One region of the Lysinibacillus pakistanensis genome, then DNA from elsewhere that is predicted to be linked to it. Evidence: riboswitches for the same ligand, from Rfam matches in the RefSeq annotation. Region 1 holds a riboswitch; the other holds the start of a gene.
What was found. Region 1 has a riboswitch for cobalamin ahead of QNH24_RS23245 (FecCD family ABC transporter permease). Riboswitches for the same ligand answer to the same signal wherever they lie in the genome.
Positions count from the first base shown of each region.

Region 2: it holds a riboswitch for cobalamin, as region 1 does, so the genes downstream of both, QNH24_RS15730 (energy-coupling factor ABC transporter permease) here and QNH24_RS23245 (FecCD family ABC transporter permease) in region 1, are expected to answer to the same signal.

Region 1 covers NZ_CP126101.1:4,665,754-4,673,144, forward strand. The annotation lists gene QNH24_RS23220 (hypothetical protein) at 111-290, opposite strand; gene QNH24_RS23225 (TetR/AcrR family transcriptional regulator) at 595-1,173, shown strand; gene QNH24_RS23230 (DMT family transporter) at 1,247-1,600, shown strand; gene QNH24_RS23235 (DMT family transporter) at 1,600-1,914, shown strand; gene QNH24_RS23240 (heme ABC transporter ATP-binding protein) at 2,054-2,845, opposite strand; gene QNH24_RS23245 (FecCD family ABC transporter permease) at 2,850-3,896, opposite strand; cobalamin riboswitch at 4,047-4,238, opposite strand; gene QNH24_RS23250 (biotin transporter BioY) at 4,378-4,974, shown strand; gene QNH24_RS23255 (YdhK family protein) at 5,212-5,661, shown strand; gene QNH24_RS23260 (response regulator transcription factor) at 5,699-6,400, opposite strand; gene QNH24_RS23265 (HAMP domain-containing sensor histidine kinase) at 6,378-7,391, opposite strand, start outside.
Region 2 covers NZ_CP126101.1:3,167,145-3,174,535, reverse strand. The annotation lists gene QNH24_RS15755 (GNAT family N-acetyltransferase) at 1-318, shown strand, start outside; gene QNH24_RS15750 (hypothetical protein) at 379-1,086, opposite strand; gene QNH24_RS15745 (energy-coupling factor ABC transporter ATP-binding protein) at 1,358-2,197, opposite strand; gene cbiQ (cobalt ECF transporter T component CbiQ) at 2,197-2,967, opposite strand; gene QNH24_RS15735 (energy-coupling factor ABC transporter substrate-binding protein) at 2,970-3,242, opposite strand; gene QNH24_RS15730 (energy-coupling factor ABC transporter permease) at 3,244-3,990, opposite strand; cobalamin riboswitch at 4,125-4,309, opposite strand; cobalamin riboswitch at 4,556-4,738, shown strand; gene QNH24_RS15725 ((2Fe-2S) ferredoxin domain-containing protein) at 4,878-5,249, shown strand; gene cobJ (precorrin-3B C(17)-methyltransferase) at 5,254-6,924, shown strand; gene QNH24_RS15715 (sirohydrochlorin chelatase) at 6,939-7,391, shown strand, end outside.

The sequences.
Region 1 (7,391 bases):
ATCTGTGCATCCGCCGGGGCTTTATGTTGATTCAACTGGTGCATATACATCTGTTGAATCAACATAAAACAGAAAAACCCCACATTGCTGCAAGGTATCTCTTTTGTTCATTATGATGGATGGTTGTTATGCGTGCCATTATTTGCTTCAAAGGCACCTGAGCCCTGAGATGACATTGAAGAGGAGTCATAGGCCACTAATGTCACGCCAATTTTCTTTTCCAGTTCGTTAATTTTTTCAAGCTGCTGTTGATCTAATTGTGCAAACTTAATCTCTTCCACTATCATCAAATCCTTTCATCCATAAAGTTCCCCGAGAAAGTGTTATTTATGCATATCAATAATCTCTCAGGCCTGATTTTTTCATGCTCCTCAAAAAGCCCTTCTTCAACTTCAAAATTCGTAACATCCATCGGGGATTTTATCTTGATTTCTGCACCTATCGCTTCGCTTTGAATACAATACATTTGTTGGTTTCGCAAAGTAAAGATCTGCTGAATCAAGATAAAAATGACTGACTATCAGTCATTTTCTTTGACTTTATTTCAACTATTTTGTAACATACTAATTAAGCAGGACAAAAGCGGGGGATATCATGTCAAAGGAAGAGAAAATTATTCAAGCTGCAATTGAAGTTTTTCGTGAAAAGGGAATTGAAAAGACAAAAGTTTCGGATATCGTCAAAGCTGCAGGTATCGCACAAGGGACATTTTACCTTTATTTCCCATCTCGACTTTCAGTCATGCCGGCTATTGCGAAAGTTATGGTTGAGAAAATAATTGCTGCCATTAAAGAAGGAATTTCCTTACAGGAACCTTTTGCAAAGCAGCTTGAAAAAGTAGTCGATATTGTTTTTTCACTAACTGAAGACTATCGAGATGTATTTGCCCTTATCTACGCTGGTATTACTCAAACTGAACATATGAAAGAATGGGAAAATATTTATGCGCCCTATTACGAATGGATGAATAATTTCTTATATGAGGCTCAACAACAAGGAATAATTCGTCCTTCATTAAATACTACTCGATCTTCTAAGCTTATTATTGGATTAATAGAATCTGCAGCTGAGCAAATTTACTTGTATGATGACAGTGAAGAAGAAACCATCAAAATGCAAAAGCTTGAACTCCTTGACTTTTTACATCATGCACTTGGCTTACGTCACACATAAGTGGCGTTCTTTTTCACACTATAAATGACTGAATGTCAGTCATAAATATGATTAAACGAAAGGACATTGAACAATGAAAAGAGATTGGCTGTATGTTGGACTAACAAGTTTATTTGAATTATTTTGGATTTTTGGCTTTAATACCGCATATTCTTGGTGGCATTGGATTATTATCATAGCCTTAATCGCTACGGACTTCCATTTCTTATCGAAAGCATGTGAAAACCTACCTACTGGCACAGTTTATGCGATCTTTGCTGGGGCAGGAACAATTGGTACCACATTAATGGACATTTTCATTTTTGAAGGAGAGTTTCACACTATGAAAGCGATTTTTATGTTTATTTTAGTTCTAGGGGTTATTGGTCTTAAATTAGCCGATAACACTGCTAGAGATCATGATGATAAGAAAGGAGCTAATGCATAATGGGCTGGTTACTTGTATTATTAGCTGCAGTATCAGAAATTATCGGGGTGGTAGGCTTACGCTTCTACAGTCAGAAAAAAACGCTTCGTAATTTATTTATATATGTGGGTGGGTTTGGGTTATCCTTTGCGCTATTATATGCCTCCTTTAACTATTTACAGTTAAGCATCGCCTATGTTGTATGGATTGGTATTGGGACTGTTGGGGCTGTCCTTGTAAATATTATATTTTTCGGCGAATCCAAAAACCGTACCCGTTTGATTAGTATCGTTGCCATTATCATTGGTGTAGCAGGTTTAAAAGCCATATCTTAATTTATTTTGCTGCTAGCTTCGGTAGAATTTATTAATAATGTTTGCAGTAAATGAAGCATTATCCTCCATTAACCACAGTCCTATTAATGATAAACAACATGGCGTATCCGTACTAAGTGATACGCCTTTTTTCATACTATCAATATTTTAATATTTTCCTTGTATATTGCTCCGATACATACGTTAAATACGGCTTACCTGTAAGAGGATGAGTTTGTATATCGGCATAAACACCAAATACATCTTGTAACAATGCTGGTGTAAGCACTTCTTCCGGTGTACCAAAGCAAACGATTTGACCTTGCTGTAAAACATAAATTTGATCGCAATACATAGCCGCAATATTTAGGTCATGCAAAGCAGCAACAACGGTTAAATGCAAAGTTTGAATTAAATCCATTAGCTGTAATTGATGCTGTATATCTAAATGATTTGTTGGCTCGTCTAAAATAAGTATCTGTGCTTGCTGAGCAAGTGCACGTGCTACCATCACCCGTTTTTTTTCTCCACCTGACAAAGAGCTGAAGCTACGTTTTTCTAAATGTGTGATACCTGTTTGATTTAATGCATCCTTCACAATTTGAAAATCTCGTTCTTGATCAAGTTCCAATAGTTTTTTGTGAGGTGTTCTTCCCATACTTACTAAGTCATGTACTGTAAAGTCAAATAAAACCGGTGTTTCTTGACTTACTACCGCCAAATTTTTAGCAATGTTTTTACTTGATTGCTTAAAAATATCCTGCTCATTTAACAGAACCGTACCATTTTCAGGCTTTAATAGGCGGTACATATTTTTTAATAAGGTTGACTTCCCGCTACCGTTTGGACCAATTAGCCCAACAAATTGCTTTTCCCTTATTTGCATACTAACCTCATGCAATATGCGTTGATCCTGAATGGAATAGGATACCTGCCTTGCTTCTAATGTCATAGGTTTAATCTCCTTCACCGAAAGAATAATTATTACGGCGCAGTAGCCAAATGAAAAATGGTCCTCCACAAAAAGCAGTAATAATTCCAATCGGCATTTCTTCAGGAGCTATCAAAATTCGAGCAATCGCATCTGCCCAAACTAAAAAAATACCTCCTAATAAAGCACTAATTGGTATTACATATTTATAGTTAGAACCTACAATTATGCGAACAATATGTGGAATAATTAAGCCAACAAATCCAATAGAGCCGCTTACTGCAACAAGCACACCCGTTAATAAAGATACTAGTAGGATAAGCTGTAAACGAAACTGTTGGATATTGACGCCTAATGTAACTGCTGCCTCTTCCCCAAGCAATAATAAATTTAAATGACGATAATGGAGCCACAGTAAGGCAAACACGACGATGAAAATGGCTGTAGGAATAATTATATTACTCCATTTTGCACCAGCCAGACTTCCAAGCATCCAATACATAACTGCCTTAATTCCACCCTCTTGCTTTGCCATCATTAAAATAAAATTCGAAATAGCAGATAAAATAAACGATACTGCCATTCCAGCAAGTAAAAGTCTAAAGACAGATATTTTTCCTCCAACACGAGCAAGGAAAAACACTAACAATATGGCAAGTAGTGATCCTAAAAATGCAGATACTGAAAGAGCAAAAATTCCTAGGAATGAAAATGCACCTAAAATAATAACAGCTGTAGCACCGACTGTTGCCCCTGAAGATATTCCTAATATGTATGGTTCAGCTATAGAATTACGCACAAGGGCCTGTATAGCTGCTCCTGCAATTGCTAAGCCTGCTCCTACGATGGCAGCCAACAAGACGCGTGGCACCCGTATTTGCCAAATGATAATTTCTTGCGAGCGACTCCAATCCTGCTCTATAAAATTTTGGACGATTGGAATTTTGGACAGGATAACCTGCCACACATAAAGTGGTGTGATGGAAACAGATCCAACCATAACAGCCAAAGTCATAGAAATGATTAGAATTAGAAACAGAGACAGTGATAATAGTATAAATTTTTTATTCATATGTATAATACTCCTAATCAACCGTAATAGATATGAAGCAATAAAAAAGAGTATTTCATGCATAGTATGCATAGAAATACCCTAGAATCATCAACAAAGTCAGAAAGATTTCCTTCTATTATCCGTAAATGCGTTCATCCTCGTGGGCATTACAACTATCACTAAATGGCAGGTCTCCTGGCTTCGAATCAACGTTTTATGATTACCTTCCCGTTCCTTAAACAGTGGCTAAATCATCATAAAACTCCTCATTACAGTTGCGGGACAGCGTCGGATTTTCACCGACTTCCCTTTTAAGTGACACTTTGTATAAGATGTCACACCATTAGTATCCAAACTATTAAAATTATGACGATTCTATCATACATTTAAGTAGTTAGTCTATTAATTATCATTGAGTTAACCTAATATAAATTATAGGTTGACACAAATATTTTATTTTCATACACTATTAATAACTTTAATAGACAGGAGTGAAATTATGGCAACAGTTGCAGAACACTCTCATCATAGATTAAGAACAGTAGATATTGCCTATATTGGATTATTTTCAACATTAATGATGATTGGTGCAAATATTACTTCTATTGTCCCTTTCATGTCTGTAGGCGGAGTCCCCATCACATTGCAAACTTTCTTTGCTATATTAGCTGGACTCGTTCTTGGTAGTAGAAAGGGGGCACTTGCTTGTACGGTATATATGTGCATTGGCTTAGCTGGTGCACCTGTATTTGCACGTTTTGGTGGCGGCTTTGGACAAATCTTGAGCCCTACATTTGGCTTTATTGTCACATTTATTTTAGCTGCATTTATCGCAGGACTGATTGTTGAGCGTAGCGGAACAAAGAAAAGCTATATTGTTGCTGCAGTAATTGCTACAGCTATTAATTATTTACTAGGGACAAATTGGATGTACTTTGCTTATAAGCTATGGGCTAGCGCTCCAGATGCTTTCAATTATAAGATGGCCTGGCTTTGGATGATGCCACCTTTGCCAAAGGATATTATTTTAGCAGTCTTTGCTGGTATTTTTGCGCATCGTCTACAAAGGATATTAAAAATAATACCAATAAAATAGTTGAATTCTTAAAACGCCAATCCTACTAGATGGTGTATTTCTTTTAATCCTTCCATTATTTCTGCACATTTATTTGCTACATTAGATGTAAATAGTGAGGAGGAATAATGGAGGAAGATAAAAAGAAGTTGGTATATTAGTTTCCTAACAGTAATTACTTTACTAGCGTTATCAGCTTGCTCTGACAAGACAGAATCAGGAACTAAAAAGGACAATGACATTGAGCAGAATACAAAGATGGATCATTCAACAATGGACCATTCTAGCTCGGGTGAGGTGCCCGTAGCGTTGAAAACTGCCATAAATCCTAAATTTCCAGTAGGAAGCACAGCTATTATTACCGATGGACATATGGAAGGTATGGAGGGAGCAAAAGCAACAATTGTAGGCGCATATGATTCTACTGCATATATTGTCTCCTATGATCCAGTTACAGGTGGTCAGCGTGTAGAAAATCATAAGTGGGTTATTCATGAGGAATTGATTAATCCAGATTTAGCTCCATTAGCCTCTGGCACTGAGGTTAAGACAAATGCATCTCATATGACGGGCATGGAAAATGCGACTGCTCGGATTGATAAAGCAGTCCAAACAACTGTTTATATGATTGATTATACAGCTACTACAAATGGAGAGTCTGTAAAAAATCATAAATGGGTAACTGAGGACGAATTAAAAGCAGAATAAGCCGCTGAACCTCTGTAGACTTCTAGCAGAGGTTCTTCTAGCTTCTAAGCTCTAAAGCATTTCTTCCTGCCGACTTAAGCCATTTATAGCCAAGCCCCCAAACAGTTTGTAAATAATCATCAGCAGGAAAACCACTTTTCCGTAGTTTCTCTCGTAAATTACGTACATGTGAATCAATTGTTCGATCCTCTATCGAATCATTGTAACCCCATACAGTATTAATAAGATGCTCCCTAGTAAAAACCTTATTTTGATGCGCTAAAAATAAGGCTAGCATCTCAAATTCCTTAGGCGTTAAGGATATTTCCTTCTGTCTAAAACCCACTTCAAAGGATTCCTTGTTTAAATGTAATCCCTCAAACGACACAATATTTTCATCACTTTTTGCCCTCCTTAGAACAGCATTAATACGTGCTAGTAACACTTCTTCATCGAAGGGTTTCAGAATGTAATCATCTGCTCCTAGATTTAGACCTTTTACCATATCAGTATGCTCCCCTTTTGCTGTTAGCATGATGATGGGCACATCCCAAAATTTCCTTATTTCTTTACAGACCTGCCAACCATCCATTTCTGGCATCATGATATCTAAAAGTACCAGATCTACATGATTTTCTTCTAAATAGATCAGAGCCTTCTGAACGGATACCATTTCCTTACATGTGAAAACAGGCTCTAAATAAAGCTTAAGCAAGTCTAACATTCTAGGTTCATCATCAATGAGTAGTATTGTTTTCATACTTTTTGACTCCTTTAAACGTTAAGATAAAAGTTGTTCCTTTATTTTCTTTACTCTGGGCTGTTATTTCTCCTCCATGCGCCTGAACAAGCTCTTTTACAATTGAAAGCCCCAGTCCAACGCCCCCTAATGCACGACTACGAGATTTTTCAACACGATAAAATCGTTCAAAAATATGAGGTAAATCCTTTTGGGGAATTCCCTTTCCAGTATCTTTAACGAGTATAGATACTAAATCGTCCTGTCTTTTTGCTATGACGGAGATAACGTCACCTGATGAACAATATGATAAAGCATTTTTGAGGAGATTCATTAATATTTGTTCCAGTCTTGCAGCATCAGCCATTAAAGTTAATCCTTCTTCGCAATGAACGTTAAAATGCAGCTGTTTTTCTTGAAATGCAGGACTCAATTTCCCTCTAATATTTTCCAAAAACTCATTCAATTGAAGACATTCTTTTTCAATAATAAAGGAGTTTTCGTCCATTTTAGCTAGTTCAAATAATTCCCTTATTAAATGTGAAAGCCGATTTGTTTCTTCTATAATAATACCTAAATATTTTTGCCGATCCTGCTCCGTCAAATTACGTTTATAGAGAATATCCGCATAGCCTTTTATAAAAGTTAAGGGCGTTCTAAGCTCATGGGCAATGCTTGATAAAAAATCTTTTCGATCCTGTCTTAAATGATTCAACTCATCTGATAAATGCTGAATTGCTATAGCAAGATCACTTAGTTCATCCCTACCGTTCGAAGAAAGTGTCACGGAAAAGTCACCATTACTCATTTTCATAGTAGCTTCTTTCATCTGAATTAAAGGGTGAGCTAGCTTTCTAGATAAAACAATAATGACAGCAATGGTTACAAGACCTGAAACAAATCCAACAATTAAAAAATGCTTATTTAAGCGCTCCATTAATGCATGGATTGAAACTGTATTTTGAAACATAAAAACATATCCAACTGTTCTCTGCTGCTTTTGAATTGGACT
Region 2 (7,391 bases), 1.5 Mb from region 1:
ATGGCCTTAAAGGAATCCGTTATTTTTATGGCTGTAGAGAATGACAAGGCGGTTGGATTTACGCAATTATATCCTACTTTTTCTTCCATTGCTTTACAGCGTGCATATATTTTAAATGATATATATGTGAAGGAAGATGCAAGAGGCCAAGGGGTGGGCACAGCATTAATGCAAAAGGTATTTCAATATTGTGAGCAGCAATCCGCTCGTTATGTCACACTTCAAACAGCCGCTGATAATATTAATGCACGGAAGCTATACGAAAATCTTCATATGAAACAAGATCAATATTGTAATTACGTAAAGTATTTTGATTAAGAAAAAAGCATCTCGTCATGTTACGGACGAAGATGCTTTTATTTAAGTATAAGAAAAACGCTAAGATCGGAGAGAAGAAAGCTCAGCTTTTCTCAAGCCACGCTTGGGTGAGGAGGAAAAGAGCTCGGCTTCCTTCAAAATTCGCTCGGGTGAGAAGTCAAAGAGCTCGGCTTCTCTCAAAATTCGCTCAGGTGAGAAGGCAAAGAGCTCGGCTTCTCTCAAAATTCGCTCAGGTGAGAAGCTAAAGAGCTCGGCTTCCCTCAAAATACGCTCAGGTGAAAAGTCAAAGAGCTCAGCTTCTCTCAAAATACGCTCAGGTGAAAAGCCAAAGAGCTCGGCTTCCCTCAAAATACGCTCAGGTGAAAAGCCAAAGAGCTCGGCTTCCTTCAAAATACGCTCAGGTGAAAAGCCAAAGAGCTCGGCTTCTCTCAAAATACGCTCAGGTGAAAAGTCAAAGAGCTCGTCTTCCTTCAAAATACGCTCAGGTGAAAAGCCAAAGAGCTCGGCTTCTCTCAAAATACGCTCAGGTGAAAAGCCAAAGAGCTCAGCTTCTCTCAAAATACGCTCAGGTGAGAAGTCAAAGAGCTCGGCTTCTCTCAAAATACGCTCAGGTAGAAAGCTAAAGAGCTTGGCTTCTCTCAAAATACGCTCAGGTGAGAAGCTAAAGAGCTCGTCTTCCTTCAAAATTCGCTCGGGTGAGAAGTCAAAGAGCTCGGCTTCCTTCAAAATTCGCTCGGGTGAGAAGTCAAAGAGCTCAGCTTCCTTCAAAATACGCTCAGGTGAGAAGGCAAAGAGCCTAGCTCCCCTCAAACCTCGCTCAGATGAAAAGCCAAAGAGCTCGTCTTCGCCTAATACTCGCTTAGGTGAAAAGCCAAAGAGCTCGGCTCCCTCAAAACACGCGCAGGTGAGATACCAAAGAGCTCGTCTTCCCTTAAGACTTGCTCAGGTAGACGCCAAAGAGCTAACATCCCCCAAGAAAAAGCTAGGGTACCAAAGCAAAGTACTTCAATTTTCTAAAAAACAACTCAGATACAAACCCTCAAATTAGCTCAATTAGTTTCTGTAAATCTTCTTTTGAACGAGGTAACTTAATGTTTTCTTTCAATAATTTTTTACTTTGTAAAGCAAGCGCCATTTCAAAGACCCAGGGACGTTCCAGATGAGCACGTTGCAGTAAATCCTCCTGATAAAACATCTCAACAGGGTCCCCATTATAGATGATTTTTCCACCTTCCATAACGATTATTTGATCTGCCCATTCATAGGCTAATGGGATGTCATGGGTGGCCAATAAAATGGTGCGATTTCCGTTTTCTAATTTCGCTAAATATTGCAAAACTTGTGCAGCATAATAATTATCGAGTCCTGCGGTTGGCTCGTCCAATAGTAAAACAGATGGCTCCATTGCTAGTACGCCTGCCACGGCTACCCGTTTTTTCTGACCCACACTTAAAAAATGTATTGGTTTATCGAGTAATGCTTCCACCTCTGTTTGTGCAACTGCCCAAGCCATTTTTTCCTCTATTTTTGTAGTTGTCCAGCCGAGGTTCAAAGGTCCAAATGCAATATCCTGCTTTACTGTACCAGAAAACAGCTGATTGTCTGCATCCTGAAAAACAATGCCAACCTGTTGACGTAACTCTTTTAATGCTTTTCTACTATAATGTAGCTCCTCGCCACAAAAGGCTATCGTTCCAGTAGTTGGTTTAAGAATGCCATTGAGATGCTGAAATAATGTAGATTTTCCCGCTCCATTATGACCAAGTAAGGCAATTTTTTTGCCCTTCGGAATTTGGAGTGTAATATCTGTTAGGGCGTGTGTCCCATCTGCATAGGCGTAAGAAAGCTGATTTAGTTCAAAGTAAAAGTCTGTGGTCATTAGAAAAACCCTCCATACACGATGAGGAATAGTAAGATAGCTGCAATACCTAGCCAGTTTTTCATGCTATAGGTTGCATTCTCCTGCCAATAGACCGTTTCGCCACCTCGTGCTTGCATGGCATTATTAAGTTCACGGCTTCGTTGGAACATTTCAGCAAATAATGCGGCAATAAGCATAGATATAGAGCGTAGCCACTGGGCAGGTGAGTGATAACCAAGTCGTGCCTGCTGAGCAAGATGAATTTTTTGCATACTGTCTAAAAAAATAAAAATAAATCGATATGTTAATTCCACTAGTTCAACAAACAGGGCAGGAATTCTACATTGTCGTAACACATGACAAATAGACTGTACAGATGTTGTTAGGATTAAAAAATATAAACAACTGACACTGCCTAGAACGATGAAAAAAAGTTGCTTTGCTGTAACTAAGCTTGCATTGCCCACAAAAATTGTCCAATCATTGAAAGAAAATGCCCAAATATGTGCAGGTAATTCGTTAGCCGCTGGGGCTATTGAAATTAGAATAGATAGTAAGCTAGATAGTAAAAAAAATCCGGGTAACAATAATAGTTTTAAATAATATTTCACAGGGATTTTAGCGCCTATAATGATAAAAGCACTCATTACAATAAATGTAATGAGTGAAATTCGTTCATCTCTCATGATAAGCGACAATAATAATAGTCCAAAAGAAAACAACATTTTTTCTAGCGGATGAACAGACGCTAGCTTATTCATATATGCATACTTATCAATGAGTAACATACTTAACTTTCTTTATGTTTGCCGCGCATTAAGCCAATAAAGTATCCGATAAATCCAGCACCTATAGCAGCTTGTAGTGCAAATAGTAGGCTTTCAATTTCTCCACTTGGTGGTTCCCATAAGCTTTCAAACCATGGTTCGTAGTCAGCATTTATTTCACCGATTGCTGCCTCTGCTTCACCATCTGCTCCTTCGAATTCTGCACCCTTTTGAATGAATAGAGGGATAATTGCTAATAACACAACGATAGCTAGCAGTAATAAGTTTTTTTTCATTCTAATGTGCCTCCTTTGTTGAAAAAACATGTAATGCTTTTAATTCGCTCACATTGTATTTTTTCAAGAAGTTCATCACGACTACGGTTAAAATCCCTTCACTAACAGCAAGAGGGATTTGTGTTAATGCAAAAATACCTGCAAATTTTGTGAATGACGCCATAAAGCCACCAACCTCAGAAGGGAAAGCAAGAGCTAATTGAACAGAAGTGACAATATATGTACCTAAGTCACCAAGCATAGCAGCTAAAAACACAGCTAAAGAAAATGAAAGACCCATTTTTTGCGAGCCTTTAAATACATAATAAGCAATAATTGGACCAACTACTGCCATAGAAAAGGCATTTGCTCCTAAAGTTGTAAGCCCTCCATGCGCTAAAAGTAAAGCTTGGAATAATAATACAATTGTTCCGATTACACTCATTGCTAATGGACCAAAAAGAACTGTACCGAGTCCAACTCCTGTTGGATGCGAGCAGCTTCCAGTTACTGAAGGAATTTTTAATGCTGATAAGACGAAGGCAAAGGCACCTGATAGTCCTAAAATCATTTTTGTTTCAGGGTTTGCATCGATCGTTTTACGAATTGAACGTAATCCTAAAATAATAAATGGAATAGATACAACCCACCAGAAAATGGCCCACTCAATTGGTAAAAAGCCCTCCATTATATGCATGGCGAATGCACGATTTGGCACAAATAAAAATGCCAATAAGAAATAACTAAGCTTCCAGCCTGAGAATTTCAAAACTTCTCCTCCTTACATATAGTTTTTGAATTAGCGTGCGAAAAATAAAAAACACTTCTCCATGGGAAAAGTGCATAGCTAAAACAAATAGAATTCGATTCTACTAAGCCGCACACCTATCCTCGTAGGTTGAAACGTTCACATTCTTTTCGGCAGGTCTCCTGGCTTTAGTTCCTCATTTTATAGGCCTTCCCATCCGTTGGACAGTGACATTCTCTATAAAACTCCCTAGTACAGTGGCGGGACCGCGCCGGACTTGAACCGGCTTCCCTTTTAAGCGAAATGATAAGCACTTCGCACCGAAAAAAGATGAAGTTGTGAGATTTCACGACAAAGTGTAACATAATTTTCCATCATGGTGCTATCTTTTTTTAGAAAAAATTTTTAAAATTGAGGTACAATCTAGAAAATTCTGATAAAATAAAAGAGAAATTTTTCTTTTTTCTACGAATTTTTTGATGAAATTTTAATGAAAATGTCACAATTTTAGAGAGAAATATTGTAATTTTAAAATTTTAAGATATGATAGAGACAGTTTTAAATTCATGTTAAACATACAAATTTGATATAAAAACATACATAAGTGCTTGAATATTTTCAAGATAATAGGGAAATTGGTGAAAGTCCAATACAGCCCCCGCTACTGTAATAGCTGATGAAATCGCAAATGCCACTAGTGCAAACTTGGGAAGGCGCGAAAGTAAATGGAAGCTTAAGTCAGGAAACCTGCTTATGGAATGATGCATGCAAACTTTTCGGAGGGAGAAGTTGAAGCAAAGGCGAATACCTGTAATTTATTCGACTTTATTTGGCTTCTACAAAACCTTTACTCTTCGATTAGAGTAAAGGTTTTTCTTGTTCCTAAACGTATTGAGGGGAGAACAACGATGACTACTTGGAATTTAGAGGGGATGCAGACACATCTTTTTATTTGTAATGGCAGTAGCTGTATGAAAAAAGAAGCAGAGGAAATTACGCAAGCCATTCGTGATGAGATACAGGTGCAGGCACTTGATAAAAAAATACATACAACCCGGACACGTTGTAATGGCAGATGTAAGGATGCATGTGTTGTCATTGCTTATCCGCAAGGGAATTGGTACCGTGTGCCAACAACTGAACATGCGAGGGCACTTGTGCAGGATTTACATCATGAGTCACTGCACCATGAACATGTTTTTACGCTTCGTGAGGGCACATTACAGCGGACAGCACAAACAACAGCCATTAAAGGCATCGAAAAGGTGAAAGAGGGGTAACAAAATGGCGCAAAAAGGGAAGATTTTCGTAGTTGGCTTTGGGCCTGGTGATTTTAATCATATTACGCATCGGGCTGTGGAGGCATTACAACAGAGTGATATGATCATAGGCTATAAAACATATGTAGAGCTAATTCAGGACTTAGTTAGTGCAAAATCCATTGTTAGTACGGGTATGACGGAGGAAGTATCTCGTGCGCAGGAAGCGGTACGCCAAGCAGAGGCAGGGAATATTGTTTCCGTTATTTCCAGCGGTGATTCTGGTGTATATGGAATGGCAGGGTTAGTGTATGAGGTATTAATCGAGCTTGGTTGGACGGAGGCAACCGGTGTAGAGGTAGAAATTGTTCCAGGTATTTCTGCTATCAACTCATGTGCAAGCTTACTAGGTGCACCAATTATGCATGATGCTTGTACGATTAGTTTAAGTGACCACCTAACACCATGGAATTTAATTGCGAAGCGAGTGGAAGCAGCAGCGATGGCGGATTTTGTGATTGCACTGTATAACCCAAAAAGTGGTCGACGGACAAGACAAATTGTGGAGGCCCAACGCATTTTATTAGAATATCGTTCACCTGATACACCAGTGGGACTTGTTAAAAGCGCTTATCGTGACCGTCAGGAGGTTACCATGACAACTTTAGCAGAAATGCTAGAGCATGATATTGGGATGCTGACAACGGTTATTATCGGGAATTCATCAACATTTTTCTATGATAATAAAATGATTACACCACGTGGCTATCAGCGCAAATACACACTTGGTGAGGAGAAGCAGCCATTACGTCCACACCAACGTTTAAGGGAAGAAAATGAACCATGGGCAATGAATCAAGAAACAGGAGAGGCACGCAATGACTTTGCGGCAGATCCCAACGCTAATCGTATCGAGCCCAGTTTAGCCATTTCTCCTAATCCAAAGCAAAAAAAAACTTCACTTGAGATGGCGACAGCAGCCTTAGCGATGGTCAACGGAACAAGTGAGGTAAAGGCAACGCCCAAGCTTGTGCAACAAAAAATCGAATCTATCTTTGAGTTAGCTGTGAGCCCAGGAGTAGCCAATAAATTTTTTACCCCGAAACAGATGATGACGCTAGCAGAGGTTGTCGGGAAGGATGGAACGATGGAATACACGCCAGACCATCAAATCCATTTAAAAATTCCAACAACGGAGCCAGAAAAAATTACAGCAAAGCTACTTGAGGTTGGATTCTTACTGGCTCCGATTGGGGATGTACTATCATTAAAGGCTTGTGACTTCTGTTATGGGGAAAAGGCTGATTCGATTCCATATGCCGAGGAGATTCAGAAGCAGCTTGGCGGAATGTCTTTACCGAAAACGTTGAATATTGGCTTTAATGGCTGTGGTATGGCATGCTATCGAGCAGTATTTGATGATATTGGTATTGTTTATCGTAAAAGTAAGTTCGATGTTTTTATTGGGGCAAAGCCAGTTGGTCGTACAGCACATGCTGCACAGCCAGTTGTAGAGGGACTAGAGCCTGAACAACTTATTCCGCTCATTACGGACATCATTGAAGAGTATAAAGCAAATGCCCATCCAAATGAACGTCTGTTTAAGTATTTTAAGCGTGTGAAAAAGATTCTGCATTTTACGTATCAGGACATGTCTTCAAAAATAAAAGTAGAGCCCGCTCCATGCGGTGACTAGTGAGGAGTAATGAGATGAAAGCAATTTTATTTGTCGGCCACGGGAGCCGTTTAGCAGCAGGAAATGATGAGGTGCGTACATTTATCGAGCAAATGGCACCTCGTATTGATGATAGCTTCTTAGTAGAAACGTGTTTCTTGGAGTTTGCTTCTCCAAACATTGAAGAGGGTATAACAAACTGTGTCAAGAAGGGTGCAACAGAGGTGCATGTGATTCCAATCATTCTTCTTCATGCAGGACATTCAAAGCTACATATTCCAGCAGAAATTGAGCATGCGCGTGAACATTATCCACATATTACATTCACATATGGTCAAACAATCGGTGTCCATGAAGAGATATTTGCAATTTTAGAGGATCGTTTAGTTGAAATCGGCTTCAATGCTGAAGAGGAGCAACAGGATACAGCTATATTATTAATTGCACGAGGCGGCAGTGACCCATATGCAAATGGAGACTTTTATAAA